Candidatus Thiodictyon syntrophicum: one gene and its partner. The protein of the gene in region 2 interacts with the protein of the main gene of each other region in a pairwise test. Links are inferred from orthologs where the notes say so. Each region holds a gene or a part of one and is shown on either strand. Other genes may lie near its edges. The genes, in order: bioH and acpP.

What was found.
Region 1: the proteins of acpP (region 2) and bioH interact in binary tests that used the Escherichia coli proteins (3 or more experiments, as listed by UniProt). The link is inferred for Candidatus Thiodictyon syntrophicum from one-to-one orthologs.

What each region holds. Positions count from the first base shown.
Region 1 is NZ_CP020370.1:2,761,221-2,768,988, forward strand. Bases 1,725-4,554 are described here. They hold bioH (pimeloyl-ACP methyl ester esterase BioH), read right to left. Parts: upstream 3,628-4,554; coding sequence 2,821-3,627; downstream 1,725-2,820. Other genes in these bases: bioC (malonyl-ACP O-methyltransferase BioC), read right to left, coding at 1,725-2,420; bioF (8-amino-7-oxononanoate synthase), read right to left, coding at 3,758-4,554. Outside these bases: bioD (dethiobiotin synthase), read right to left, coding at 844-1,545; more of bioC, read right to left, coding at 1,542-1,724; more of bioF, read right to left, coding at 4,555-4,951; biotin synthase BioB, read right to left, coding at 5,132-6,175; THSYN_RS11630 (SRPBCC family protein), read left to right, coding at 6,401-6,880; pflB (formate C-acetyltransferase), read left to right, coding at 7,656-7,768. UniProt on the Escherichia coli protein: The physiological role of BioH is to remove the methyl group introduced by BioC when the pimeloyl moiety is complete. It allows to synthesize pimeloyl-ACP via the fatty acid synthetic pathway through the hydrolysis of the ester bonds of pimeloyl-ACP esters.
Region 2 is NZ_CP020370.1:3,863,981-3,871,888, forward strand. The notes cover bases 1,428-4,397. They hold acpP (acyl carrier protein), read right to left. Parts: upstream 3,046-4,397; coding sequence 2,809-3,045; downstream 1,428-2,808. Other genes in these bases: fabF (beta-ketoacyl-ACP synthase II), read right to left, coding at 1,472-2,710; fabG (3-oxoacyl-ACP reductase FabG), read right to left, coding at 3,195-3,935; fabD (ACP S-malonyltransferase), read right to left, coding at 3,922-4,397. Also shown: endolytic transglycosylase MltG, read right to left, coding at 1-334; pabC (aminodeoxychorismate lyase), read right to left, coding at 331-1,233; more of fabD, read right to left, coding at 4,398-4,884; THSYN_RS16205 (beta-ketoacyl-ACP synthase III), read right to left, coding at 5,094-6,050; phosphate acyltransferase PlsX, read right to left, coding at 6,050-7,120; rpmF (50S ribosomal protein L32), read right to left, coding at 7,240-7,416; THSYN_RS16220 (YceD family protein), read right to left, coding at 7,478-7,908. UniProt on the Escherichia coli protein: Carrier of the growing fatty acid chain in fatty acid biosynthesis.

The DNA of each region.
Region 1 (7,768 bases), 1.1 Mb from region 2 along the record:
GCCCTGGGCTGGTATGTGACGCCCTTTCAGGGCTGGGGGACCCTCAACAACAGACTACCCAGGGCGTTGCCCTGGGTTGGTATGTCACGCCCTTTCAGGGCTGCGATCCTCAACAACAGACCACCCAGGGCGTTGCCCTGGGCTGGTATGTCACGCCCTTTCAGGGCTGGGGGACCCTCAACAACAGACTACCCAGGGCGTTGCCCTGGGCTGGTATGTCACGCCCTTTCAGGGCTGGGGGACCCTCAACAACAGACTACCCAGGGCGTTGCCCTGGGCTGGTATGTCACGCCCCTTCAGGGCTGGGATGCTCAACGACAGACCACCCAGGGCGTTGCCCTGGGCTGGTATGTCACGCCCCTTCAGGGCTGGGATGCTCAACAACAGCCTACCCAGGGCATTGCCTTGGGCTGGTATGTCACGCCCTTTCAGGGCTGGGTTCCTCAACAACAGACCACCCCGGGGCGTTGCCCTGGGCTGGTATATCACGCCCCTGCGGGGCTGACGGGTGATGGCAGGTAACCCCCCGCGTGCGACCAAGGCGTTCGGGTGGGAGGATTGGTTCCCAGCGGGGTCGCGCATACCAGCCCATGGGAGCGGCTTGCCGCCGCGATGCGACGTTGCGGTCACCTGCAAGGCTGCGGCGGTCTGGGCCTTGATCATAACTCCGGCCGCCTCGAGGGTGACATCCGTCGCGGCCTGGGGGCCGCTCCTACGCCGTAGGAGCGGCCCCCGGGCCGCGACGGGTTACCGCAAGGGGGCGTGGCCGGAGTTATGATCGAGGTGGCGGTCTGAGAGTTCCGTCGCGGCTGAAGCCGCTCCCACGGCGGCGCTGCGCGGCGTTCAAGACGGGCATCGGGGGACCTGGCGGGTAACCAACAGGTCCAAGCGGAGCAGCGCGGCCAGGGTGTCGGGCGCGGGCTGGGCCAGCCAGGGGACGACGCCCAGGCAGGGGGCCGCGAGCAGGGCGGCCAGCGTCGCGATGTTCTCATCGGCCGCCTGCATCCGGCGGTCGATGCCGTTGCCGACCCAGCCGGCGAGGGTGGCGCCCTGGGCGCGGATGGATTCGGCGGTGAGCAGGGCGTGATTGAGGCACCCGAGCTTGAGGCCGACCACCAGGATCACCGGCAGGTCCAGCACCCTGGGCAGATCGCTGACCGACAGGTGGGTGCCGAGCGGTACGCGCCAGCCGCCGACGCCCTCGACCACCACCCGCTCGGCGGCGGCGGCCAGGGCGCGGTACGCAGCGAGGATGGGGCCGGCGGCGATCTCGATCCCGGCCTGCCCGGCGGCGAGGTGGGGGGCAATGGGCGGCGCGAAGGCATAGGGATTGATCAGGTCGTAGGGGGCGGCGGTGCTGCCCTGGGCCTGGAGGCGCAGGGCGTCGCCGTTGCGCAGACCGGCGGGGCTGGGGTCGCAGCCGGTGGCGACCGGTTTCATGCCGAGCACCCGGTGTCCTTGCGCCTGCCAGGCGGCCATCAGGCCCAGGGCGATTTCGGTCTTGCCGCAGTCGGTGTCGGTGCCGGTGATGAAGACCCCGCTCATGCCCCGAGGCCCGGTCCGTAGCGCCGGCCGATGCTGCTCAGGGGGACGCCGATGCCGCCGTCCATGGGCTTTTGCAGCGGCGCCCAGGCGTGTCCGTAGACGACCTCATAGGTGGCGGGCAGGCGCCCGTCGTCCTGGCGCTCGCGCTCGTAGGCGGCGGTGACGGCGGCAAGGCGGCGCGGGCCGGTGAGCCCGCGGGGACGCGCGGCGGTGGCGTTGTGGGCGCCGATGCCCTTCAGGTCGGCCATCAGGTCAGGCAAGCGCGCATAGGTGACGGTCAGGCGCTCGGTGTCCATCACCGGGTCGGCGAAGCGCGCCTGGACCAGGGCGTCGCCCAGGTCGTGCATGTCCGGGAAGGGGCTGACGTGGGTGTGGCCGTCCACGCCGGACCAGGCCGCGCGCAGCTCCTTGAGGGTGTCCGGGCCGAAGGTGGTGAACATCAGCAGTCCCCCGGGGCTCAGGACCCGCAGGCATTCGGCGAAGACGGCGGCGGGGTCGTTGCACCACTGGAGGGTGCTGTTGGAGAGGATCAGGTCGGCGGCCCCGTCGGCCAGCGGCAGGCGCTCGGCGTCGGCGCACAGGCACAGGGGGCGACGCAGCCAACTGCCGCGGCGGCGCGCCTGGAGCAACATCGGGTGGGCGACGTCGAGCGCGATCACCCGCGCCTTGCGGTAGCGCCGCTGCAGGGGGCCGAGCGCGTAGCCGGTGCCGGTCCCCAGGTCCAGGACGCGCCGCGGGTCCAGGCGCACATAGTCGAGCCGCTCCAGGAGCCGGTCGGCGATCTCGCGCTGCAGCACGGCCGCGGCGTCGTAGCCGGCGGCGGCGCGCTCGAAGGCGCGGCGGGCGCGGGGCTTGTCGATGGGGTCTTGGCTCATGGTATTTCGCGGTTCATCATAAAGAGTATCTGGCCGCAAATGAACGCAAATAAGCGCTAATAGATCTGGTGGTTAGCATCGTCGGCCTTGATCATGGTTCCGGCCACGCCCCTGGCCGGTTCCGAAATTTCTTGACAGGATTAACAAGATTTACAAGATTGAAGACGAATAACATCTTGTAAATCTTGTTAATCCTGTCTAAATGTATTGGCTTCGCGCTCGCCGTGCGGTTCGGGGCCGCCCCCTTAAGACCTCAATTCCTGCCGATGCTGGCCGGAACGGCGATCAACGCCGCATCGTCGCGGGCGTTACCCGGACGGCGACCACGTATTAAAGGCCAAGCCTCTGATCATTTGCGTTAATTCGCGTTCATTCGCGGCTGGACCGCATTTATTCGGGTTCATGCCTTCAGTTGAGCGAGGAAGGAGGCGATGGCGTCCGCGGTTTCCCGCGGATGGGACAGGAAGGGCGCGTGGGCGGCGCCCGCGATGACGCGGGTCTGGGCCGCCGACATCAGGCATTCGACCCGCTCGCCGACCCCCGGCGGGACCAGGGTGTCATGGTCGCCGAAGAGCCACAGCGACGGGCAGCGGATGTCGGGCAGGGGGCCGCGCAGGTCTTCATCGCGCAGCAGTTCGAGCCCCAGGGCCAGGGCGGCCGGGTCGGCGGCTGGCCGCTGGGCCAATTCCCGGCGCAGGGTGCGCAGGACCTCCTGGGCCTGGTCGCTGCCGCGTACCTGGAGGGCCAGGAAGCGGCTCAGGGTGCCGGCCGGGTCCGCCAGCAGCCCGGCCTGGAACTGGTCCAGGGTCGCCTCCGCCACCGCCGGGGTCCAGTCCACGGCGCGCAGGAAGCGCGGGGTGGCGGTAACCATGATCAGGGCGCGGACCCGCTTGGGCGCCCGCAGCGCGGCGGCCAGGGCCACCAGCCCACCCAGGGACCAGCCGAGCCAGACCGCCCGCGCCGGGGCGGCGGCCAGGCAGGCGTCCGCCCAGCGCCACAGGGCGCCGGTGCCGGGGCCCAACTGGGGCGGGAAGGGGCTGTCGCCGTGACCGGGCAGTTCGATGCGGTGCTGGGTGAGACCCGCACCCAGGTCCGCGGGCAGGCCGTCCCAGACGGTGGCGTTCATGCCCCAGCCGTGGAGCAGGACCAGGTCGTTGCCGGGGGTCTCGTCGGTGCCGAGCAGGTCGGCCAGGGTGTGCAGTGTCATAGCGATCCAGTGTCTTGTTTGCGTTCAGTGGCGGCCTTGTCCCGTTGTCGTTGTCGTTGTCGTAATCGTAAATCGGAGAAGGGCTGCAATTTGGCGTGCGCGAGAATCCGGAGCGCTACGATAACCTCGATTACGACAACGACAACGACAACGACGCGCCTGGCCCGTCCCTGACCCCGGGCAATCCGGCCAAGGCCTCGAGCAGGCGCTCCAGGTCGGTGTCGGTATGGGCCGCGCTCAGGGTGATGCGCAGCCGCGCCGTGCCCACCGGGACCGTGGGCGGGCGGATGGCGGTGACCAGCAGGCCGGCGGATTCCAGGGCGGCACTCCAGGCCAGCGCCCGCTCGGCGCTGCCGGCGAGCAGCGGTTGGATGGGGGTCGGCGAGTCCGCGAGCGACAGTCCGAGTTGCGCGGCGCCCGCGCGCAGGCGCCCGATGAGGGTGCCCAGGCGCTCACGCCGCCACTCCTCCCGGCGCGCCAGGGCCAGACTCACGCGGGTCGCCGCGGCCAGGGCCGGCGGGGTGGCGGTGGTATAGATATAGGGGCGGGCGTGCTGGATCAGGGTCTCGATCAGGGCCTCGCTGCCCGCGACGAAGGCGCCGAAGGTCCCGAAGGCCTTGCCCAGGGTGCCCATGAGGATCGGTACCGCGGCGGCGTCGAGGCCGCAGTGGTCCAGGCTGCCGCGCCCCTCCCGACCCAGGACGCCCAGCCCGTGGGCATCGTCCACCAGCAGCCAGGCGTCGGCCTGGCGCGCAACCTGGGCCAGGGCGGGCAGGGGGGCCAGGTCCCCGTCCATACTAAAGACGCCGTCGGTGGCGATCAGGCGGGGCGCGGCGCGCTGCGCCAGGCGCTCGAGCGCGGCGGCGTCGGCGTGGGGGTAGCGGCGCAGCCGGGCGCGGGCGAGCAGGGCGCCGTCCAGGAGCGAGGCGTGGTTGAGCCGGTCCTCGAAGACCGTATCGCCACGCCCGCTCAGCGCCGCGATCACCCCCAGGTTGGCCATATAGCCGGTGGAGAAGAGCAGCGCCCGGGGCCGTCCGGTGAACTCGGCCAGGTCCTCCTCCAGTGCCTGGTGGGCGGCGCTGTGACCGTTCACCAGGTGGGCGGAGCCGCTGCCCACCCCCCAGCGCGCGGCACCCTGTTGCAGGGCGGCGATCACCTCCGGGTGGTTGGCGAGCCCCAGGTAATCGTTGCTGCAAAAATTGACCAGCGACCGCCCGTCGGTGCGGCCATGGGGCCGCTGGGGACCGTCCTGGACGCGGCGGCGCCGGTAGAGACCGGCGGCGCGCAGGCGGTCCAGTTCGGCGGTCAGGTCGGGCGCTGCCATCAGGTTTCGATCATCCTAGAAAGAGCAGTTATCCACAGATGAACACAGATGATCACAGATTATTCATTGACTTACGCTTGGCCGGGGACTCAGCTTGTCGGTGATCTTGGCAATAGCAAGGAGTTCATGACAATGTGGAGAAAATCTGTGTTCATCTGTGTCCATCTGTGGATCTTAGGATCAAACCCTATGTTGCGTGACTAAGGCGGCATCCGGGGCCCGGTCGATCCGCTGACAGGCCCCGGGTTCGTCGCGCTCCGGCGCCAGTTCCTCGAAGGCGAGCCCCAGGCGCTCGAACAGTGCCCGGTCGCGGTCGGCCCCCGCGTTGGGGGTGGTGAGCAATTGCTCGCCATAGAAAACCGAGTTGGCCCCGGCGAAGTAGCACAGGGCCTGGAGTTCGTCGCTCATCTGGGCGCGTCCGGCGGAGAGCCGCACATAGGAGGCGGGCATCAGGCAGCGGGCGGCGGCGACGGTGCGCACGAACTCCAGCGGGTCCAGGGGGGCGGTACCGAAGAGCGGGGTGCCCTCGACCTGGACCAGCAGGTTGATGGGCACCGACTCCGGATGGGCCGGCAGGTTGGCGAGTTGGCACAGGAGCGAGGCGCGGTCGCGGCGCGATTCACCCATCCCCAGGATGCCGCCGCTGCAGGTCTTGAGCCCGGCGGCGCGCACATGGCCCAGGGTCGCCAGGCGGTCCTGATAGGTCCGGGTGCTGATGACCTGGCCGTAGAACTCGGGGGAGGTGTCCAGGTTGTGGTTGTAGTAGTCGAGCCCGGCCGATTTTAGCCGCCGGGCCTGCTCGGCGGTCAGCATCCCCAGGGTCACGCAGGTCTGAAGCCCCAGGTCGTGGACGGCCGCGACCATGCCGATCACCTGCTCCAGGTTGCGGTCCGTCGGGTTGCGCCAGGCCGCGCCCATGCAGAAGCGGGTGGCCCCCTGCGCCTTGGCGGCCGCGGCGGCGGCGATCACCGCCGCGACAGGCAACAGGGACTCCCGCGGCAGGCCGGTGTCATGCCCCGCGCTCTGGGCGCAGTAGGCGCAGTCCTCCGGGCAGGCCCCGGTCTTGATGCTCAAGAGCGTGCTGACCTGGACCCGGTTGGGTGCGAAGCGGGCGCGGTGGGTCGTCTGGGCCTGGAGCAACAGGTCGTTGAAGGGCTGGCAGAGGAGGCGCTCGACCTCGTCGATGGTCCAGTCGTGGCGTGGCGGGGGATGGCTCTCGGGCATGGCAGGATCCGGACGGGCGGCGGGTGCGGGGGTGCACCAGCGATGCCGCAAGCAGCAGGCCCCACGGCGGCGGTTGCGGCCGGGGGTCAAGGGCCTGCCATGCTAGCGGGCCCGGGGCCATTGTCAACCGCCGCGCCCGCGGCGGGTTGACGATAAGACTTCCGCCCCGGTCACAAGCCTGTTAATCTCCCGCCCCCGCCATCCACCGCGAGCCGCACCCCCATCGTGATCAGTGCCTGTGCCGACATCCTGATCGAGAGGCCTGCCGAGCCGGTCTTCAGTTTCGTCGTCTTGGATTTCTTCAAGAACTACCAACGCTGGTCGCCGGAGGTCGAGTGCCTGGAGCTGCTCTCGCCGGGGCCCGTCTGCGTCGGCAGCACCGGGCGCCAGGTGCGCGTGGACCAGGGTCGGCGCACCGACACCACCTTCAAGATCGTCACTCTGGAGCCGCTCCAATGTCTGGAGTTCCTGGAACTCGGCGAGCGCTACCGCATCCGCTACGCGCTGGAGCCGGTGCCGCTCGAGGCGGACGGGGTCGATGCGCCCGCGCACACGCGTCTGATCTTAAGCCTTGATCTCAAACGCCTGAGTCTGCTCATGCGGCCCTTTGAGACGCTGATCCGCACCGCGGCGCAGGAGGGCGCCGATCGCATGGTGGAGTCCATCAAGGGGTTGGTGGAGTTGGAAGTCCCCGGAAGGGCGTGAGGGTAGGCCCGGCCGCGACGGATATCACCCGCGAGCCCGTAGGGTCCGCTGTGCGGACCAGCAGCGTCGCCGTCGGCAACCTGGCCGATATAATGACGAAGGTCGGCGGCGCGTAACAGATCAGTCATCGTTTAGTGTCATCCTAATTCAACCGGACAATGCGTGCGCCGCGCCGCCGCCCACCGGACTGCCTGTTCCTGGTCATTGTCCCCGATCCGTTCCTGTTGGATATCCGACAAGACAAGGCACCTTGTCGGGTATCCGACAGGCGACACCCTGGTTTGATTTGCACCGAGACGGTGCTGTTGATTCCAATCAGTCAGACCTTGCCGCGATGACGCTGGCACAACATCTGCATATCTGATACTATTACCACAAGCGTACGAGAACGACGAAATCACCGTTATCGCTGTTTCACCCCGATCCTCTCCGCAACGCGGGAGGGCGGTCGTGATCAAAGGCGCGGCGACGCGGACCTTATGATCAAGGCCACCTGGGCCGTCACAGCCTGCAATCGGAGCCTCATGTTCACGCGCTTCCCCGGCGTTGCCCGGGTATATCCTTGAACCAGGGCCCGCGATCCCTTATCTAGTCTACGAACGACCATTTTCTGCCGCCCGCCGGTCCTGCGAATACCAACCAGAAACCGGACAGCAATCGACTACCCCGGCCCGGGGAAGGCTGTTTCCGCTGCGGCGGGCGCTGTTGCCCCGTCGACGGTCTGCCTGTCCCGCGGCCTCGCGATCCAACAACAAAGAGAGAAGAGGAACCACCGATGACCACCCGTGATTTCCAGAATGCCGCCCTTGCCCGCGGCGATCAAACCTGGGGCCAAGGCAACACGCCCGAGGAGTCCTGGGACGGTTTCACCGCCGGACCCTGGCAGCA
Region 2 (7,908 bases):
CGATGGGATATTGGATCACCCGCCCGGAGACGAATCGATCGAGGACCTCTCCCGGACTCAGGCCCCGCGTCAGCTCGAACTCACCGGCCTTGAGGCGGGCGCCGTCGCCGCGCTGATAGGCGAGCAGCAACAGATAGTAGGGGTGGCGGATCAGACCGCGGGCGGTCAGGGTCGCGGCGACCTGACGCAAGCCGCTGCCGCGCTCGACCGCGACGACCATGGTCGGTTCGGCCATCCGCACCGGGGTCGCGGTGAAGCGCTGATAGTCCAGCCAAACGCCCCCCGCCAGGGTTCCCAGGCCGAGCAGGAGCAACAACAGTACACGGACGATCATGGCGTCGGCCACTCCGCGGTCTGCGCCGCCTGGGCGACGGCCTTGAGCAAGCCCCAGGGCAGGAGCCCCGGGTCGTAGTCACGTCCGTCCAACCGGCGAACCGGCCAGACCCCGATCAGGGCGTTGGTAAGAAACAGACCGCGGGCCGCGTTCAGGTCCGCGGGCCTGAGATCCCGCTCCCGGCAAGCGATCCCCAGACCGGCCGCCAGTTCCAGGGTCAGTGCGCGTACGGTACCCGCGATCCCGGCACGGTCCAGGAGTGGCGTGTCCAGGGTCGTGCCGGTCCAGAGGAAGAGGTTGCTCATGGTCCCGCCGACGACCTGCCCGTCGTCGCGCAGCATCAGCCCCTCCGCAATCTCCGGGTCGGTCCATTCGGCGCGCGCGAGTACGTTATCCAGGCGGTTGAGATGCTTGATCCCGGCCAGTGAGCGGTTCTCGGAGGCGCGGGTCAGACAATAGCGCACCGACAGGCCCCGCGTATAGCAGTCCGGCGGCCAGACGGGCAAGGGATAGACGAGCAAGGCACGGCGAGGTTGTGGCTGCGCGGGTGGACGATAGCCGCGCCCGCCCGTCCCCCGGGTGATCAGGACCTTGAGGACTCCCGCGTCGAGCCCCTCGATCAGGGGGCGGGCTTCTCCCTCCAGGCACCGGGCCGACGGGACCGGGATCCCCAGACGGCCGCAGCCCAGTGCCAATCGCGCGAGGTGCCTGGACCACTGACAGGGCGCCCCGTTCCTGATCAGGACGGTCTCGAACAGACCGTCACCGTAGCCGATCCCGCGATCCCAGACCGGCACCAGGCCCGTCTGCACGCCATCGATCAGGACCCGCAGCGGCGCTGCTTCACCCGCAGCGCCGACGACAGCCCCAGCGCCGCGGAGCGCGGTTCCCGATACCATGTCGAGCATCACCCTGGGCTTGAGAAATGGACAGGATTAACAGGATTTCTCAGGATTAACAGGATCTGTTGTTGATGCGCGTCGCACCCGATCTATCCTGTCAATCCTGCAAAATCCTGTTAATCCTGTCTAATCTTGGCTCTTGCTCGATCTCCAGCCCGGTATCGCAAGTTCCGCTTCGCGGTACCACCCCTGAGCGCGGGACCACCTGCGACCCAGGCCTGATTCCGGCTGCGCGCTAGGGACGACGGAAGATCAGGGTCCCGTTGGTCCCGCCGAAGCCGAAGGAGTTGGTCAGGGCCACGTCGATGCGCATCTCGCGCGCCGTGTTCGGGACGTAGTCGAGATCGCAGTCCGGATCGGGGGTCTCGTAGTTGATGGTCGGCGGGGCCACCTGATCGCGCAGCGCCAGGATGGTGAAGATGGCCTCGGCCCCCCCGGCAGCGCCCAGCATGTGCCCGGTCATGGACTTGGTCGAACTGACCGGGACCTTGTAGGCCAAGTCGCCGAAGGTCCGCTTGATCGCCATGGTCTCGGCCGCGTCACCCGCGGGGGTGGAGGTGCCGTGGGCGTTGATGTAACCGATCTGATCCAGGTTGACGCCGGCATCGCTCATGGCGAGCAACATGCAGTCGGAGGCGCCGGCGCCGTCCTCCGAGGGGGCAGTCATGTGATAGGCATCGGAATTCATGCCGACCCCGATCAACTCCGCGTAGATCGGCGCCCCCCGGGCCACCGCCCGCTCGTACTCCTCCAGCACGACCACGCCGGCCCCGTCGCTGAGCACGAAACCGTCCCGGTCCTTATCGAACGGCCGGCTGGCGCGCTCCGGGTCCTCGTTGCGCGTGGACAGCGCCCGGGCCGCGGCGAAACCGCCCAAGCCGACCGGGGAGGTTGCCATCTCGGCCCCGCCCGCGATCATCACGTCCACATAGCCGTGGCGGATCATGATCGCCGCCTCACCGATGTTGTGGCTGCCGGTACTGCACGCGGACACGATCGAGTAGTTCGGCCCCTTGAGCCCGAACTTGATCGAGATGTCCCCTGCAACCATGTTGATGATGTTGGCCGGCACGAAGAACGGCGAGATGCGGCGCGGCCCCTTGGTGCGATACGCCTCGTAGTTGTTCTCGATCCCGGTGATGCCGCCGATGCCGGAGCCGATCGCCACCCCGATGCGCCGACAGTTGGACTCATCGATCTCAAGACCCGAGTCGGCGATGGCCTGGCAACCTGCCGCCATCCCGTAGTGGATGAACTTGTCCATCTTGCGGGAGTCCTTCTCCGAGACATAGATGGTCGGATCGAAACCGTAGATCGGACCGCCGAAGCGGGTACTGAACGGCCCCACGTCGAAGTGGGTGATCGACTTGATTCCGCTCCTGCCGGCCAGGATGCTTTCCCAGGACGATTTTACGTCCAAACCTACCGGCGCCACCAAACCCAGTCCGGTGACCACGACCCTTCTGACTGTCATTACCTACCCCTCTCGCTCGGAATGACCCGACGGGCAAGCGCCGCACGTGACGTCCGTATCGCCGGGCGGCGGCCGTTCCGTCCTCGAAGCAGCGCGCCTCAGCCTAGGTGCTCGTTGATGTAGTTGATCGCCTGCTGGACGGTGGTTATCTTCTCGGCATCCTCGTCGGGAATTTCGGTCTCGAACTCCTCCTCCAGCGCCATCACCAGTTCGACGGTGTCGAGGGAATCCGCGCCGAGGTCATCGACGAAGGAGGCCTCCAGGGTCACCTCATCTTCCTTGACGCCCAACTGCTCGACGACGATCTTCTTAACTCGTTCTTCAACGCTGCTCATGAGTCTGCAACCTCCAGATGAAAAAGCGACCCGGGCTGGGCCAGGCGGTATTCTAGTGACAATCGAGGGGCGATGAAAGCCGTTAACGGGGGTTATGCCCCTCGATTAACAAAATGATTTTGCTTGCGTTTGCCCGCAAGCAAGCGAGTTTACGCCATATACATGCCGCCGTTGACCTGCAAGGTCTCCCCGGTGATGTAGGCGGCGCCGCGCGAGGCGAGGAAGACGACCGCCGCGGCGACCTCCTCCGGCAGGCCGAAACGCCCCAGCGGCACGGCCCCCAGCACGGTATCACGCTGGGCCTCGGTCATGGCCCTGGTCATGTCGGTGTCGATCAGACCCGGGGCGATGCAGTTGACCGTGATGGCGCGCGAGCCGAGCTCCCGGGCCAGCGCCCGGGTGAACCCCATCATGCCCGCCTTGGCGGCACAATAGTTGGTCTGCCCGGCGTTGCCCATGCTGCCGACCACGGAGGCGATGTTGATGATCCGCCCGCGACGCGCCTTGGTCATACTGCGCAGGCACGCCTTGGACATGCGGTAGACGGACCCGAGATTGGTGTCGATGACCGACTGCCACTCCTCGTCCTTCATGCGCATCAGCAGGTTGTCCCGGGTGATGCCGGCATTGTTGACCAGGATACCGGGCGGGCCGACGCGTTGCGTGACCTGCTCCATGGCGGCCTCGACCGAAGCGGGATCGGCGACATCGAGCACCACGCCTACCCCTTCATGTCCGGCGTCGCGCAACGCCTGCCCGATGCCGTCGGCACCGGCCTGGGTGGTCGCGGTGCCGGCGACGACGGCGCCCTGCTGCGCCAGCGCGAGCAGGATGGCGCGGCCGATCCCGCGCGAGGCCCCGGTCACCAGGGCGATTTCACCGTTGAGCATGGGCCGTCGTCTCCAGTGCCGCCGCCAGTGCCTGATCCAGGGTCTCGGGATCGCAGACCGGCAGCGTGATCATGGTCTTGTCGATACGCTTGTTGAGCCCGGTGAGCACCTTGCCCGGGCCGAATTCGATCGCCAGGCGGACCCCGCCGGCCGCCATGGCCTGGACGGTCTCCACCCAGCGGACCGGCTGGTAGAGTTGCCGACACAGACGCGTCGTCAATGCCGCGACCGAATCCGCGGCAGTGACGTCCACATTGTGCAGCACCGGCACCCGGGGCACCCGCAGGTCCAGCGCGGACAGGGCCTCCGCCAGGTCGATCGCGGCCGGGCGCATCAGGGCGCAGTGGGAGGGCACGCTGACCGGCAGCAGCAGCGCGCGCTTGGCGCCCGCGGCCTTGGCGGCGGTCGTGGCGCGCGCCACCGCGGCGCTCTCCCCGGCGATCACCACCTGCCCGGGGCCATTGAAATTCACCGCCTCCAGCACCGCCCCCTGGGCCTGCCCGGCACACAGTGCAATGACCTGCGCGTCGGTCAGGCCGAGCACCGCGGCCATGGCCCCCTGCCCCGCCGGCACCGCCGCTTGCATGAAACGCGCGCGCGCGGCCGCCAGCCGGACCCCGTCGGCAAGACTCAGGGCATCCGCCGCCACCAGGGCGGCGTATTCACCCAGGCTGTGCCCGGCCATGATGGTCGCGTCCGGTCCCCCCTGCGCCCGCCAGACCCGCCAGGCGGCGACCCCGGCGACCAGCATGGCGGGCTGGGTGTTCTCGGTCTGGTCCAGGGTCTCCTTGGGCCCGTCACTGACCAGGGTCCAGAGGTCCCGGCCCAGGGCCTGCGACGCCTCCGCAAAGGTGTCGCGCACCAGCGGAAAGGCGGCGGCCAGGCCATCGAGCATCCCGACGGACTGGGAGCCCTGACCGGGGAAACAGGCAGCGAGTGGAGTAGTCATCCGGGATAAAAACCAGGGCTCAAATCAACCTGAAAGGAGTTTTTTGCCGCAAATGAACGCAAATAGACGCAAATAAATCTGCTGGTCAGCGGTGTCCCGGGGCACCCCCGAATGACCGGGAGGACCAGGATCACCCTGAGATTATTTGCGTCTATTTGCGTCATTTGCGGCTAAACTATTTATTTCCGGAGCTAAATTTGGATCAGAGGTCAGTAGCGTACCAGGGCCGAGCCCCAGGTAAAGCCGCCGCCGATGGCCTCCATCAGCACCAGGTGACCACGCTGGATGCGCCCATCGCGTACCGCCTGATCCAGTGCCAAGGGGACCGAGGCGGCGGAGGTATTGGCGTGGTCGGCCACCGTGACCACCACCCGCTCCATCGGCAGGCGGATCTTACGTGTGATCGCCTGGATGATGCGCAGGTTGGCCTGATGGGGGATAAACCAGTCGATGTCGGCCATCGTCAAGTCATTGGCCGCCAGCGTCTCGGCGACCAGCTTGCTCAAGACCATGACAGCGAATCGAAAGACCTCATTGCCCTTCATCGTTACCCGGTTGTTGGCATAGTCCCCGTTGCCGATGCCACCCGGAACCTGGAGCATCTCCTTGTAGGCACCGTCGGCATGCAGACTGGTCGCGATGATCCCGGGTTCATCGGCGGCGCCCAAGACCACCGCCCCGGCACCGTCGCCGAACAGAACACAGGTCCCCCGGTCCTCCCAATTGAGGAGGCGGGAGAAGGTCTCGGCCCCGACCACCAGGACCCGCCGGGCGGACCCGGTGCGCACGAACTTGTCGGCGATGGTCAGGGCGTAGACGAAGCCGGCGCAGACCGCCTGGACATCGAAGGCGGGGCAGCCGTGGATGTCCAGACGGCGTTGCAGGATGGTCGCCGTGCTCGGGAAGTACTGGTCGGGGGTGGTCGTGGCGACGATGATCAGGTCCACTTCCTGGGCACTGACCCCGGCCGCCTCCAGCGCGCGGCGCGCAGCCCGCTCCGCCAGATCGCAACAGGTTTCGCCGTCCACTACGAGGTGACGCCGCTCAATTCCGGTGCGTTCGCGGATCCAGGCGTCGGTGGTATCGACAAAGGCTTCGAGATCGGCATTGGTCACCACCCGCTCCGGGAGATAGCCGCCGGTCCCGAGGATTCGGGAATAGATCATCAGGCGGTCGCCCTGCGTTGGTCCTGGTCATCGACGTCTCGAGCGGGCGGCGCCTCACCCAGGTGGCGCCCCACCTGCTCGGCGATGCGGCGCGGGATATCGCAGTGGATCTCCTTCTCGGCGATGCCGATCGCATTTTCGAAGGCGATCTCATCGGCCCCGCCGTGGCTCTTGACCACGATGCCGCGCAGGCCGAGCAGGCTCGCGCCGTTGTAGCGCCGCGGGTCCATGGTGCGGCGAAAGGCGTTGAGGATCGGCATCGCCGCCAGGCCCGCCAGGCGGGTGAACAGGTTGCGCTTGAACTGCGCGCTCAGGGTATGGCGCACGAACTTGGCGACCCCCTCGCTGCTCTTTAAGGCGACATTGCCGACGAACCCGTCCGTCACCACCAGATCCACGTCTTCCAGATAGATGCCGTCGCCTTCGACATAGCCCACATAGTTGAGTGCGCTGCGCGACAGGAGTTCGTGGGCCTTCTTGACCTGCTCGTTGCCCTTCATCTCTTCCTGGCCGATGTTGAGCAGGGCGACCTTGGGCCTGGCCACGCCATCCACGGCCTTGACCAGTTCGCTGCCCATCGCGGCGAACTGCATCAGGTGCGCCGCGGTGCAGTCCACATTGGCGCCCAGATCGAGCATGTGGGTATGACCATGCAGGGAGGGGACCGCCGTGATGATTGCGGGGCGATCCACGTTGGGCAGCATCTTGAGCACGAAGCGTGCAGTGGCCATCAGGGCCCCGGTGTTGCCGGCGCTCACGCAAGCGTGGGCCTCACCGCTCTTGACCAGATCAATGGCCACGCGCATCGAGGAATCCTTCTTGCCGCGCAGCGCCTTGGCCGGCGACTCGTCCATCTCCACCGTCTCGGTGGTGTGCCTGACCCGGATGCGATCTCGCAGCTTCGCGGCCGCCTTGCCGGCGAGTTGGGTCTCGATCCGCGCCTGATCCCCGACCAGGATCAGGTCCACCGCGGTCCGGTGGGCCAGGAAGCGCAGGGCCGCCGGCACCACGACCTGGGGGCCGTGGTCGCCGCCCATCGCATCCAGGGCAATGGTGTGGCGCCGGTTCAGGAACAACCCCGGCGACCACTGGGGCGCGTCCGCGGGGGACTCCTGTGGAATGTCCTGTGACATGGCAGGGCCGGGACGCGGTACCAATTTCGCACGAACGGCAACGGCCGGGTCCTGACTCACTCGGCCTTGTCCAGCACCTTGCGGCCCCGATAGAAGCCGTCCGCGGAGATGTGGTGACGCCGATGGACCTCGCCGGTCGTGGAGTCGACCGACAGGGTCGGACCGCTCAGGGCATCGTGGGAGCGGCGCATGTCGCGCCGCGAGCGGGTCTTGCGGTTCTGGGGAACAGCCATGGTCTACTCCTGATAGGGCGGTCAGTAGACCGTCCTATTGATTAAAATAAATCAAAGGCTTTTAGCCTTTGGACTTCAGTGTGGCGAGCACTGCGAACGGGTTTACCCGCGCGGCTGCTTCCGTAGCCGGCGCGTTCTCGGTCAGGCCTGACGAGAGCGCCGCCTGGCACTCACCGACCCCGTGCATGGGTACCAGCGGGAGGGCGAGCAGCAATTCGTCCTCGATCAGGTCCAGGGGGTTGATCGGCTCCTCGCCGAGCGGCAGCGTGTCCAGATGATCCGCCACCTCCGGAGTCTGGACCAGGCCCAGGCCGTCCGCACCCGTCGTCGCGCGGACCAAAGCCAAGGCGATCGGCGCCTCCAGCCGGTACACCACGTCCTTGAGACAACGCTGGCAGATGAGCCTCACCGCCATCGAAACCTGGCCCAGCGCAACCGCCTGTCGCGCCTCATCCCGCTCGAACCGCAACGCGTACTGCGCCGGTCCGTCGG